DNA from 3 places in the Pseudomonas sp. GW823-FHT02C02 genome. Region 2 is predicted to be linked to each of the others. Evidence: predicted binding sites of a transcription regulator. Region 2 holds the regulator's gene; each other region holds the start of a gene.

Region 1 (4,034 bases), on a different contig from region 2:
CACCCAGGAAGCTGTTGTAGTCCAGAGCGGAGATCTGCATCTGGAACGGACCTTCACGGTCGACTTTCGGCGCAGGTACGTTGTCGACGATCGACTGGTACAGCGGGGTCATGTCTTCAGCCATGTCGGTGTGTTCCAGACCGGCAATGCCGTTCAGGGCCGAGGCGTAGACGACTTTGAAGTCCAGCTGTTCTTCGGTAGCACCGAGGTTGTCGAACAGGTCGAAGATCTGGTCCAGAACCCAGTCCGGACGCGCGCCTGGACGGTCAACCTTGTTGATCACCACGATTGGACGCAGGCCGGCTTCGAAAGCCTTCTTGGTCACGAAACGGGTTTGCGGCATAGGGCCGTCTTGAGCGTCAACCAGCAGCAGAACGGAGTCAACCATCGACATTACGCGTTCAACTTCGCCGCCGAAGTCGGCGTGGCCCGGGGTGTCCACGATGTTGATGTGGTAGCCGTTCCAGTTGATGGCGGTGTTTTTCGCCAGAATGGTAATACCGCGTTCTTTCTCCTGGTCGTTGGAGTCCATCACGCGCTCGTCGTTGAGCTCGTTGCGCTCCAGGGTGCCGGATTGACGCAAGAGTTTGTCTACCAGGGTGGTCTTACCATGGTCAACGTGAGCAATGATGGCGATGTTGCGTAGATTTTCGATCACTTGTGTATCTCGATCAGAGGATTCGGTGTGCTGACAAGTCTTGGCAGCGATTAACAGTAGAGTCCGGCAAAGCCGTTACAGCTTGACGGCGGCGTCGGGGGGCCGGTGACGCAGGCCACAGGCAAACAGCCCCGGGCACTTAGCTCGGTCGATAAACGCGCACATTGGCATGCCCCTCACTGAGCAAATGGTGGGCATGCAGGCGACTCATCACGCCTTTGTCGCAATACAGCAGGTACTGGCGAGTAGGGTCCAGTTCCTTGAAACGAGCGTTCAATGCATAAAACGGCATCGTTTGTACCTCAATGCCAGCAAGGCCCAGCGGGTCGTCTTCAGCGGCATCCGGGTGACGGATGTCGATGACGATCTGACCAGCCAACGCTTCGCTGACTTCTTCGATCTGCAAGTCCTGGCCCAATTCGTCGATCACGCGATCGATCGGCACCAGTTTGGCGTTCTCGAGCGCACGCTCAAGTACTGCCATGTCGAACTGTTGTTCTTCGTACTCCACGCGCGGACGCTTGGCGTGGGTCTTGGGGTTCACCGAGATGACCCCGCAATATTCCGGCATGTGCTTGGCGAAGTCGGCAGTACCGATTTCGTTGGCCAGGTCGATGATGTCCTGCTTGTGACTGGCGATCAGCGGACGCAAGACCAGCTTGTCGGTCACGCAGTCGATCACGGACAGGTTCGGCAGTGTCTGGCTCGACACCTGGGAAATCGCCTCGCCGGTAACCAGCGCTTCGATGTCCAGCCGATCGGCAATACGGGAAGCAGCGCGCAACATCATACGCTTCAAAACTACACCCATATGACTGTTATCGACTTTCCCGAGAATTTCTCCCAGTACTTCCTCGAATGGCACACTCACAAATAACACGCGTTGGGAGCTGCCGTACTTCTTCCAGATGAAGTGCGCGACTTCCATGACGCCCAGTTCATGGGCCCGCCCGCCCAGATTAAAGAAGCAGAAATGGCTCATCAGGCCGCGGCGCATGATCTGGTACGCAGCCACCGTGGAATCGAACCCACCTGACATCAGCACAAGCGTCTGTTCCAGGGCGCCCAGCGGATATCCGCCGATGCTGTTGTGCTGGCTGTGGATCACGAACAACCGTTTGTCGCGAATTTCGAGGCGGACTTCGATTTCCGGCTCTTTCAGCGAGATTCCCGCGGCGCCGCACTGACGACGCAGTTGGCTGCCGACGTATTTCTCGACGTCCATCGAACTGAATTCGTGCTTGCCGGCACGCTTGCAGCGCACCGAAAAGATCTTCCCGGCCAGCGCATCACCGAAGTGCTGCTTGCACTTGGCGACGATGTCGTCGAAGTCGCCCAGCGGGTATTCGTCGACTTGCAGGAAATGCGCGATGCCCGGCATGCAGCTCAGGCGCTCGGTCATCTCCTTCAGGGCCTTGGGCTCGCTGACGCGGGTTTCCAGCTCGAGATTGTCCCACACACCGTTCACCACCACAGCCGGGTCCAGGTCGCGGAGCACGGTACGGATATTTTTGGCCAACTGGCGGATGAAACGCATCCGTACCGGGCGGCTCTTGATGGTGATCTCGGGGAAGACTTTTACGATTAATTTCATGAAAACAGCGCGCGCAGGCCCAGCCGAAAAAGGGGGGCGCGGATTATAGCGGAAATTGCTCAAGGTTTAACCAGTTAATGTGCAGAAGGTTTTGCGCGCACCAAAACAGGTCATTTGATGATTTTAACGCTACATTGTAGGGCGAGATTTTCCGCCTACAGACGCTTTGTGCCTTTATAAGCGTGATATTGGGGCAAAAAACCCATGCTGGGGCACTGGCATGCAATTTGCTCCCTTGTGAGGCAGGTTGCCTTGGCAGAGTATTCGCGCCGGCATCACCCACATTCTAAGGGCATCCACTACTAAGCCCGAAGCCACCCGGAGGACACTATGTCGAAGTCGGTTCAACTCATCAAAGATCATGACGTCAAGTGGATTGATCTGCGCTTCACGGACACCAAAGGCACTCAGCACCACGTGACCATGCCGGCTCGCGACGCGCTGGATGAAGCTTTCTTCGAAGAAGGCAAAATGTTCGACGGTTCCTCCATCGCTGGCTGGAAAGGCATCGAAGCCTCCGACATGATCCTGATGCCGGACGACAGCACTGCCGTTCTCGACCCGTTCACCGAAGAGCCGACCCTGATCCTGGTTTGCGACGTGATCGAGCCTTCGACCATGCAAGGCTACGACCGTGACCCACGTGCGATCGCCAAGCGTGCCGAGGAATACCTGAAGTCGACCGGTATCGGCGACACCGTATTCGTAGGTCCAGAGCCAGAATTCTTCATCTTCGACGAAGTGAAGTTCAAGTCCGACATCTCCGGTTCGATGTTCAAGATCTACTCCGAACAAGGTTCGTGGATGTCCGACCAGGACGTGGAAGGCGGCAACAAAGGCCACCGCCCAGGCGTCAAAGGCGGCTACTTCCCGGTTCCGCCGTTCGACCACGACCACGAAATCCGTACCTCCATGTGCAACGCCATGGAAGAGATGGGCCTGGTTATCGAAGTTCACCACCACGAAGTGGCCACTGCCGGCCAGAACGAAATCGGTGTGAAGTTCAACACCCTGGTGGCCAAGGCTGACGAAGTTCAGACCCTGAAGTACTGCGTACACAACGTGGCTGATGCCTACGGCCGCACCGCGACCTTCATGCCTAAGCCGCTGTACGGCGATAACGGTTCGGGTATGCACGTTCACCTGTCCATCGCCAAAGATGGCAAGAACACCTTCGCTGGCGAAGGCTATGCCGGCCTGTCCGACACCGCCCTGTACTTCATCGGCGGCATCATCAAGCACGGTAAGGCCCTGAACGGCTTCACCAACCCGTCGACCAACTCCTACAAGCGTCTGGTCCCAGGTTTCGAAGCGCCGGTAATGCTGGCCTACTCGGCTCGTAACCGTTCCGCTTCGATCCGTATTCCTTACGTGTCCAGCCCTCGCGCTCGCCGTATCGAAGCCCGCTTCCCGGATCCAGCAGCCAACCCGTACCTGGGCTTCGCTGCACTGTTGATGGCTGGCCTGGACGGCATCCAGAACAAGATCCACCCTGGCGACGCAGCTGACAAAAACCTGTACGACCTGCCGCCTGAAGAGGCGAAAGAGATCCCACAAGTTTGCGGCAGCCTGAAAGAAGCCCTGGAAGAGCTGGACAAAGGTCGCGCGTTCCTGACCAAAGGCGGCGTGTTCTCCGATGACTTCATCGACGCTTACATCGCTCTGAAAAGCGAAGAAGAAATCAAGGTCCGCACCTTCGTACACCCACTGGAATATGAGCTGTACTACAGCTGCTGATCCGGTAGCGCCTGCGCAAGCGGCGTGACAAGAAAGAGGCCTCCT
Region 2 (4,034 bases):
GGGCACTTTCGTCCTGAATTGCCTCGGCCAGCGAGCGATTGGCGTTGCTCAGCGGGTGGCGGCGGCGGGTTTCCGAGAAGCGTTTGAGCAACGTTTCTTCGTCGGCGTCCAGGTACAGCACATCACACTTGATATGCCGGCTGCGGACTTCTTCAAGCAATTCCGGAAACCGCGACAGGTGACTCGGCAGGTTGCGAGCATCGATGGATACCGCGACCAGCGGTTGTGCCAGCTCGGTATGAATCAGCGCGCGCTCGGCCAGTTCCGGCAGCAATCCGGCGGGCAGGTTGTCGATGCAGTAGTAGCCGTTGTCCTCGAGAACATCGAGTGCGGTACTTTTACCTGAGCCGGATCGGCCACTGACGATGATCAAGCGCATGGTTAATGACCGTTTTGCTCGTCCAGGACAACCTGATACAAGGCTTCATTGCTCGGGGCGCTGCGCAGTTTTTCGCGCACTTCCTTGCGGTCGAGCATGCTGGCGATCTGGCGCAGTAACTCCAGGTGCGCATCGGTAGCGGCTTCCGGGACCAGCAGAACGAACAGCAGGTCAACCGGGGCGCCGTCGATGGCGTCGAAATCAATGGGTGCATCAAGGTGCATCAGGGCGCTGATGGGCAAGGTGCAGCCCTTCAGGCGGCAGTGGGGAATGGCGATGCCGTTGCCAAAACCGGTTGAGCCGAGTTTTTCACGGGCAATCAGAGCCTCGAAGACATCTTGCATCTCCAGATCCGGCACTTCTTTGTGGATAAGGTTGGCAATTTGCTCGAGGGCTTTCTTTTTACTGCCGCCCGGCACGTTCACGAGGGAACGGCCGGGGGTCAGGATGCTTTCAAGTCGGATCATGGGTTGGGAGTGTTAACGACCGGTCGCGCCCTGGAGGAGGCTTTGGGTCTTTTCCTTATGCTTTTTGAGTTGTTTATCCAGCTTGTCGGTCAGTGCGTCGATCGCCGCGTACATATCGGTATGCTCCGCGTTTGCGACCACTTCATTGCCGGGAATATGCAGCGTGGCTTCGATTTTCTGCTTGAGCTTTTCGACCGTCATCGTGACCTGCACGTTGGTGATCTTGTCGAAATGCCTCTCTAATCGTTCGAGTTTTTCGCCGATGTAGGTGCGAAGAGGTTCGGTCACTTCCAGTTGGTGTCCACTGATGTTGACTTGCATACAGCTTCTCCTTCGTTGCCAGTGCATAAAGCGGCAGGCAGAAATGCCTGCCACTGGAACGCTGTGGCGTGGCTCTACATCAACCGCTTGCGTTCGCTCGAAGGCGCGATCCCGAGGGATTCGCGGTACTTGGCGACGGTGCGGCGAGCCACCTGAATGCCTTGTGCCTCCAGTAAACCAGCGATCTTGCTGTCACTCAACGGCTTTTTCTGATTTTCCGCGGCAACCAGTTTTTTGATGATCGCGCGGATCGCTGTGGACGAGCATTCACCGCCTTCGGAGGTGCTGACGTGGCTGGAGAAAAAGTATTTCAGTTCATATATGCCCCGAGGGGTATGCATGAATTTTTGCGTGGTGACCCGTGAAATCGTCGACTCGTGCATCCCCACCGCTTCGGCGATGTCATGCAGGACCAGCGGCTTCATCGCTTCGTCGCCGTATTCAAGAAAGCCGCGCTGATGCTCGACGATCTGAGTGGCTACTTTCATCAGGGTTTCGTTGCGGCTTTGCAGGCTCTTGATGAACCAGCGGGCCTCTTGCAACTGATTGCGCATGAAGGTGTTGTCGGCGCTGGTGTCGGCGCGGCGCACAAAACCGGCGTATTGGGCGTTGACCCGCAGCCGTGGCACCGATTCCTGGTTCAGCTCGACCAGCCAGCGCTCATTGTCCTTGCGCACGATCACGTCAGGGACAACATATTCGGCTTCACTGGACTCGATCTGCGAGCCCGGGCGCGGGTTGAGGCTCTGCACCAGCTCGATGACCTGGCGCAGTTCATCTTCCTTGAGCTTCATGCGACGCATGAGCTGGCTGTAATCGCGGCTGCCGAGCAGGTCGATGTAGTCGGTGACCAGGCGTTTCGCTTCGGCCAGCCAAGGCGTCTTGGCTGGCAGTTGGCGCAATTGCAGCAGCAGGCATTCGCCCAGGTTGCGGGCGCCAATGCCGGCCGGTTCGAATTGCTGGATGCGGTGCAGGACGGCTTCGATTTCGTCCAGTTCGATGTCCAGTTCCGGATCGAAGGCCTCGAGAATTTCCTCGAGGGTTTCGTCCAGGTAGCCCTGATTGTTGATGCAGTCGATCAGGGTCACGGCGATCAGACGATCGGTGTCGGACATCGGTGCCAGGTTCAGTTGCCACAACAAATGGCTTTGCAGGCTTTCGCCGGCCGATGTGCGGGTGGTGAAATCCCACTCGTCGTCATCGTTGCTCGGCAAGCTGCTGGCACTGGTCTGGTAGACGTCTTCCCACGCGGTATCAACGGGCAGCTCGTTGGGAATGCGCTCGTTCCAGTCGCCTTCCTCGAGGTTATCCACCGTCGGGGCGGTTTCCTGGTAGGAGGGTTCCGAAATGTCGGCGTTGGGGAGCTGTTCGGCTTTGTCGGCCAAGGGGTCGGCGTTATCGAAGTCGTCGCCTTCTTCCTGGCGTTCGAGCATCGGATTGGACTCCAGGGCCTCCTGGATTTCCTGTTGCAGGTCCAGGGTCGACAATTGGAGCAGGCGGATGGCCTGTTGCAGCTGCGGTGTCATCGTCAGCTGCTGGCCCATTCTCAAGACTAGCGATGGTTTCATGGCAGGGGCTTAACACCTTATTCGCCGGCGCACATGCGCCATCCACTACAGGGCGCCGGAGCGCCAAACATAAGCAAATTATATGCCCGAAACTGCAGCGTTTGCCTAGAGCGCTGTAACAATAAAAAAGTATTGATTTTTTATCGCGACGAGCGCTCGGACAATCAGCCAGACACCTTACTGCTTAAAGGCGGAATTCATGGCCCAGATACACTTCCTTGACCAGTTCGTTGGCCAGGATGGTGGCGGAGTCACCTTCGGCGATCAGTTGACCATCGTTGACGATGTAGGCGGTTTCGCAGATATCCAGGGTTTCACGGACGTTGTGGTCAGTGATCAGCACGCCAATGCCTTTGGCCTTGAGGTGGTAGATGATCTGCTTGATGTCGCCCACCGAAATAGGGTCCACACCGGCGAATGGTTCGTCGAGGAGGATGAATTTCGGGTTGGTGGCCAGTGCCCGGGCGATTTCCACCCGACGACGTTCACCACCGGACAGGCTCATGCCTAGGTTGTCGCGGATGTGGCTGATGTGGAATTCCTGCAGCAGGCTTTCCAGTTCCTTGCGACGCTCGGCCTTGTCGAGTTCCTTGCGGGTCTCGAGGATGGCCATGATGTTATCGGCGACCGAGAGTTTACGGAAGATCGACGCTTCTTGCGGAAGATAGCCGATACCGGCCTTCGCACGACCATGCATTGGCTGGTGGCTGACGTCCAGGTCGTCGATCAGCACGCGACCCTGATCGGCCTGCACCAGGCCGACGATCATGTAGAAACAGGTGGTCTTGCCGGCGCCGTTAGGGCCTAGCAGGCCGACGATTTGACCGCTGTCGATGGACAGGCTGACGTCACGCACGACCTGGCGGCTCTTGTAGCTCTTGGCCAGATGCTGAGCTTTCAGAGTTGCCATTAAGGAGCCTTTTTCGCGTCGTTTTTCGGCTTGGGCTGGATCACCATGTCGATGCGCGGACGCGACTCGGTAACCTTGCTACCCGTAGCACGCCCGGCGCTCGCAAGCTTTTTCTGGGTGTCGTAGACGATTTTCTCGCCCTGGGTGACGTTGTTGTCCTTGTCGACGACTTTTGCCTTGTCGATCAGCACGACGCGGTTTTGCGAGGCGTGGTACTGGATGGTCACGCCCCAGCCCTGAACAGGCTTGGTGTCGCCGGCCGTCTGCATCTGCTCGAAGTAGGCGAGGTTGCCCACCGAGGTCACCACGTCGATGTCGCCAGCCGGGGTACGGGTGATGGTCACGGTATTACCGGTGACCTTCATCGAGCCCTGAGTGATGATCACGTC
Region 3 (4,034 bases), on a different contig from region 2:
ATCCGACCATCGTCAGGGACGGCAAACCGTTGGCCAAGTGGACTTCTACGGTAACGGCGGGCGCATCCACGCCAATCTGGGCGCGGCTGTGGACGATGGAGAGGGACATGGTCGTTCCTTGAGCTTTACGGGAACCGCTTCCTGCGGTTTTTTGAAGGGTAGTCGGGGTGTTGTTCTTCGGCGTTACGAATGAGGCGACAAACTTTCACTGGATGTTGCGAGTGTCTTTCTGGTGATGAAGCGTAAGCGAGTGTGGATTGCCGACGTAATGGGTCTCGGGATGATGTTTTTGTAGGACCTTGCCTAGAACAATGACGGACGCCGGTGAAAGTGGGTGAGCGCTCTTGTCTGTCTGGCAGGGCTGCTTATGATCATTAATTGATCGCTGACTTCGGAGAGGATAATGAACAGTAATGGAATGCGGCCCGTTCATCCTGGCGAAATTCTTCAGGAGGAGTTTCTTGAACCGTTGGGCATTTCAGAGTCAGCTTTCGCCCATTCGTTGAACGAACCGTTAAATGTGGTCAACGACATCGTGATGCAACAGCGTTGTGTCAGTGCTGATCTAGCGGGGAAGCTATCTGGCCACCTGAACACCACGCCCGAGTTCTGGCTGAACCTGCAAGCGACTTACGATTTGCGGGAAGCTGGAATCGAACGTGGTAGGGCTTTAAATACTTAAAGCGATTGCAAGATCCGCGAAGCACGCTTCCACCAAGGCGCATTGACCGTCCGTTGCGCCCGTTCACCCTCCGCAAGCATGTGCGGAACATCCTGCAACCGAATCCACGGCTGGTTATTCCAGTGCAGCAAACTCAGCGACATCTCCGGCCAGTTCAACAGACTCAGAATCGGGCGTTCGCTTGTTGCCGGATGTTGGGCGTCTCTGAGGGCTGGCACTACGTCGTGGGTCAGCCATTCACGCAGGCCTCGGTATTCGGGGCAGTAGTGGTAGACGAGCAGGGCGTAGACGCCGGATTCGCTGATTAGCAGGGTGTTTTCGAGGGTGCCGTGGATGACGACTCGCGCGGATTGATGTTGATCGGGATCGAGTTTTCGGACGGCGCGTTCGTCGAGGAAAAGGCGAAGCAGACGGCCCAGGTCTCGGGCGCTGAACCAAGGCTGGTTTTCGATCAAAAGCGCGTGGAGGTGGAGTTTGTGGCGGGTGAAGACGTGAGGGACTAGATAAGCGTTATCGCAACTCATTAATACAGCTCCTTTTGCTAAAGAGGCTGCCGTCAATCGTCGCCAAACAATTGGGTGGCAGCTGTACGCGGGTTGGCGAACCGGAGCAAAAGGAACCCGGCAGACCCGAAGGTCTCCCACGCACAGCCGCCATGACTCGAGAGATGGTCGTCGTACGCCTTAAGCTTCCAGGTCGCCAAACCCAGTGCTGAATATTCAGCTGAGAATGAGCTTAGGAGCCTGGGCTTCACGGCGCTATCGGACGGCGGTGGTGATCTTTGTAGGACGTTGCCGAGATGGTGGCGGGGCGGCAGATCAGAAGATTGCAGCCTTTGGCAGGTCCTACAGGGTTGGTCTGGCCAGTGTGGGAAGGCTGGTAGACCGAGGTGACTCTATTCGCGAGCAGGCTCGCTCCCACAGGGGGTTGCGTTGTCAGCAGGGTTACTCGGCAGGCGGATTCAGCTTCGCTTCCAGCTCCGCAACCTTCGCTTCGAGGCTTTCCAGCCGTGCCCGGGTCCGCGCCAGCACAACCATCTGGCTATCAAACTCTTCCCGGCTCACCAGGTCCAGCTTGCTGAAGCCGCTCTGCAACAACGCCTTGAACTGGCTTTCGATTTCGCTTTTCGGCAATGGGGTTTCGCCGCTGAAGAGGCGGGAGGCGGTGCCGCTCAGGGCGTCGAGGAAATCTTTGGGTGCGAGCATGGGAAATGTCCTGTCAACAATGGCGGGCAGTGTATCACGCAGTGTCTATAGTCAATTCCGTCAGCAGGGATGCACGCTTTTCGCGCATGTGGACAGACGGCTGCGCACTGTTGTTGTGCGTATCCGTGGGGCCGATTGAGGAAAGGGGCTGTTGGCGGCGGTCAAGGGGTTGAATTCAGTGGGTTTTGGCGAGATGGCAAGCTTTCTGCTTAGTCAGTCGTAACCCATGCACTGATGCAGTCGCTGTGACGAATGCAGTGCGCCAAGCGAAACGGGGAGTTGTTTCGTGAGGAGCGGTTAGCTGGCGTCGGACGGGCAGGTAAGGTCGACGATGCGTTACAAAGCCAGGCACTGCGCTTAGACTTGAGTCGGGTTTGTTTTCCTGGGGCAAGTCCACCAATTCGGGAGAGAGTTTTCATGAAGCTAGTCACTGCCATCATCAAGCCGTTCAAACTGGACGACGTGCGCGAGTCGCTGTCCGAGATCGGCGTGCAGGGCATTACCGTTACTGAAGTCAAAGGCTTCGGTCGGCAGAAGGGTCACACCGAGCTGTATCGCGGCGCGGAATACGTGGTCGATTTCCTGCCTAAGGTAAAGATCGATGTCGCCATTGACGACAAGGATCTGGACCGGGTTATCGAGGCGATAACCAAGGCCGCCAACACCGGCAAGATCGGTGACGGCAAGATCTTCGTGGTCAATCTGGAACAGGCGATTCGCATCCGTACCGGCGAAACCGATACCGACGCGATTTAAACGCCGCCACAAACCCAACGCCCCAGGAGAAAACAATATGACTCTGCGTAAATTCGCAGGGCTAGGAGCCCTGTTGTCCCTCGTAATGCCCAGCCTGGCTATGGCGGCAGACGAAGTGGCGGCCCCAGTCCTCAACTCCGGCGATACCGCCTGGATGATGACCTCGACAGCCCTCGTGCTGTTCATGACCATTCCCGGCCTCGCCCTGTTCTACGGCGGCATGGTTCGCTCCAAAAACATTCTTTCCGTGATGATGCAGTGCTTCGCCATTACCGGTCTGATCAGCATTCTGTGGGTCATTTATGGCTACAGCATCGCGTTCGACACCACCGGCATGGAGCAGGGCGTCGTCAATTTCAACTCGTTCTTCGGTGGCATGGGCAAGGCATTCCTCGCCGGTGTCACGCCGTCGAGCCTGACCGGTCCTGCGGCGCTGTTCCCTGAGGCGGTGTTCATCACCTTCCAGATGACCTTCGCCATCATCACCCCTGCGCTGATCGTCGGTGCCTTCGCCGAGCGGATGAAGTTCTCCGCCATGCTGATCTTCATGGGCGTGTGGTTCACCCTGGTTTATGCACCGATTGCGCACATGGTCTGGTCCGGCAACGGCGGCCTGATGTGGGATTGGGGTGTGCTCGACTTCGCGGGCGGCACCGTGGTGCACATCAACGCCGGTGTGGCCGGTCTGGTTGCGTGCATCGTGCTCGGCAAGCGCAAAGGCTTCCCGACCACCCCGATGGCACCGCACAACCTCGGTTACACCCTGATGGGCGCCGCGATGCTGTGGGTCGGCTGGTTCGGTTTCAACGCCGGTTCCGCCGCTGCGGCCAACGGCACGGCCGGTATGGCAATGCTGGTGACCCAGATCGCAACCGCCGCCGCTGCACTGGGCTGGATGTTCGCCGAGTGGATCACTCACGGCAAACCAAGTGCACTGGGTATCGCTTCGGGTGTTGTGGCCGGTCTGGTCGCCATCACCCCGGCCGCTGGCACCGTGGGCCCGATGGGCGCGCTGGTCATCGGCCTGGCAGCGGGCGTGGTGTGCTTCTTCTGCGCCACCACGCTGAAACGCAAACTCGGTTATGACGATTCCCTGGACGCCTTCGGTGTGCACGGCATCGGCGGTATCCTCGGCGCGATCCTGACCGGTGTGTTCGCCGCACCGTCCCTGGGTGGCTTCGGCACCGTCACCGACATCGCCGCTCAAGTCTGGATTCAGTGCAAAGGCGTGGGCTTCACGGTGATCTACACCGCGATCGTCACCTACATCATTCTCAAGGTACTGGACGCTGTCATGGGTCTGCGTATCACGGAAGAAGAAGAGGCCGTCGGCATCGACCTGGCACTCCACAACGAACGCGGCTACAACTTGTAAGCACGCGCATAAAAAA

The links. Region 2 encodes sigma-54, which starts transcription at its own class of promoters, with help from an activator protein. Its sites were predicted from a motif close to ANTGGCATNNANNTTGCTNT; they were not measured.
Positions count from the first base shown of each region.
Region 1: the regulator sigma-54 is predicted to act here: its motif matches at 2,467-2,486, upstream of glnA (glutamate--ammonia ligase).
Region 3: the regulator sigma-54 is predicted to act here: its motif matches at 2,080-2,099, upstream of glnK (P-II family nitrogen regulator).

Region 1 is NZ_JBXAJV010000004.1:298,673-302,706, forward strand. Features, by position in the region: gene typA (translational GTPase TypA) at 1-658, opposite strand, end outside; gene thiI (tRNA uracil 4-sulfurtransferase ThiI) at 798-2,252, opposite strand; gene glnA (glutamate--ammonia ligase) at 2,583-3,989, shown strand.
Region 2 is NZ_JBXAJV010000005.1:64,418-68,451, forward strand. Features, by position in the region: gene rapZ (RNase adapter RapZ) at 1-379, opposite strand, end outside; gene ptsN (PTS IIA-like nitrogen regulatory protein PtsN) at 382-846, opposite strand; gene hpf (ribosome hibernation-promoting factor, HPF/YfiA family) at 859-1,167, opposite strand; gene AC1ROI_RS10280 (RNA polymerase factor sigma-54) at 1,242-2,735, opposite strand; gene lptB (LPS export ABC transporter ATP-binding protein) at 2,920-3,645, opposite strand; gene lptA (lipopolysaccharide transport periplasmic protein LptA) at 3,645-4,034, opposite strand, start outside.
Region 3 is NZ_JBXAJV010000003.1:211,887-215,920, forward strand. Features, by position in the region: gene AC1ROI_RS06345 (YifB family Mg chelatase-like AAA ATPase) at 1-109, opposite strand, end outside; gene AC1ROI_RS06350 (HigA family addiction module antitoxin) at 404-682, shown strand; gene AC1ROI_RS06355 (BRO-N domain-containing protein) at 679-1,206, opposite strand; gene AC1ROI_RS06360 (accessory factor UbiK family protein) at 1,627-1,887, opposite strand; gene glnK (P-II family nitrogen regulator) at 2,305-2,643, shown strand; gene AC1ROI_RS06370 (ammonium transporter) at 2,681-4,018, shown strand.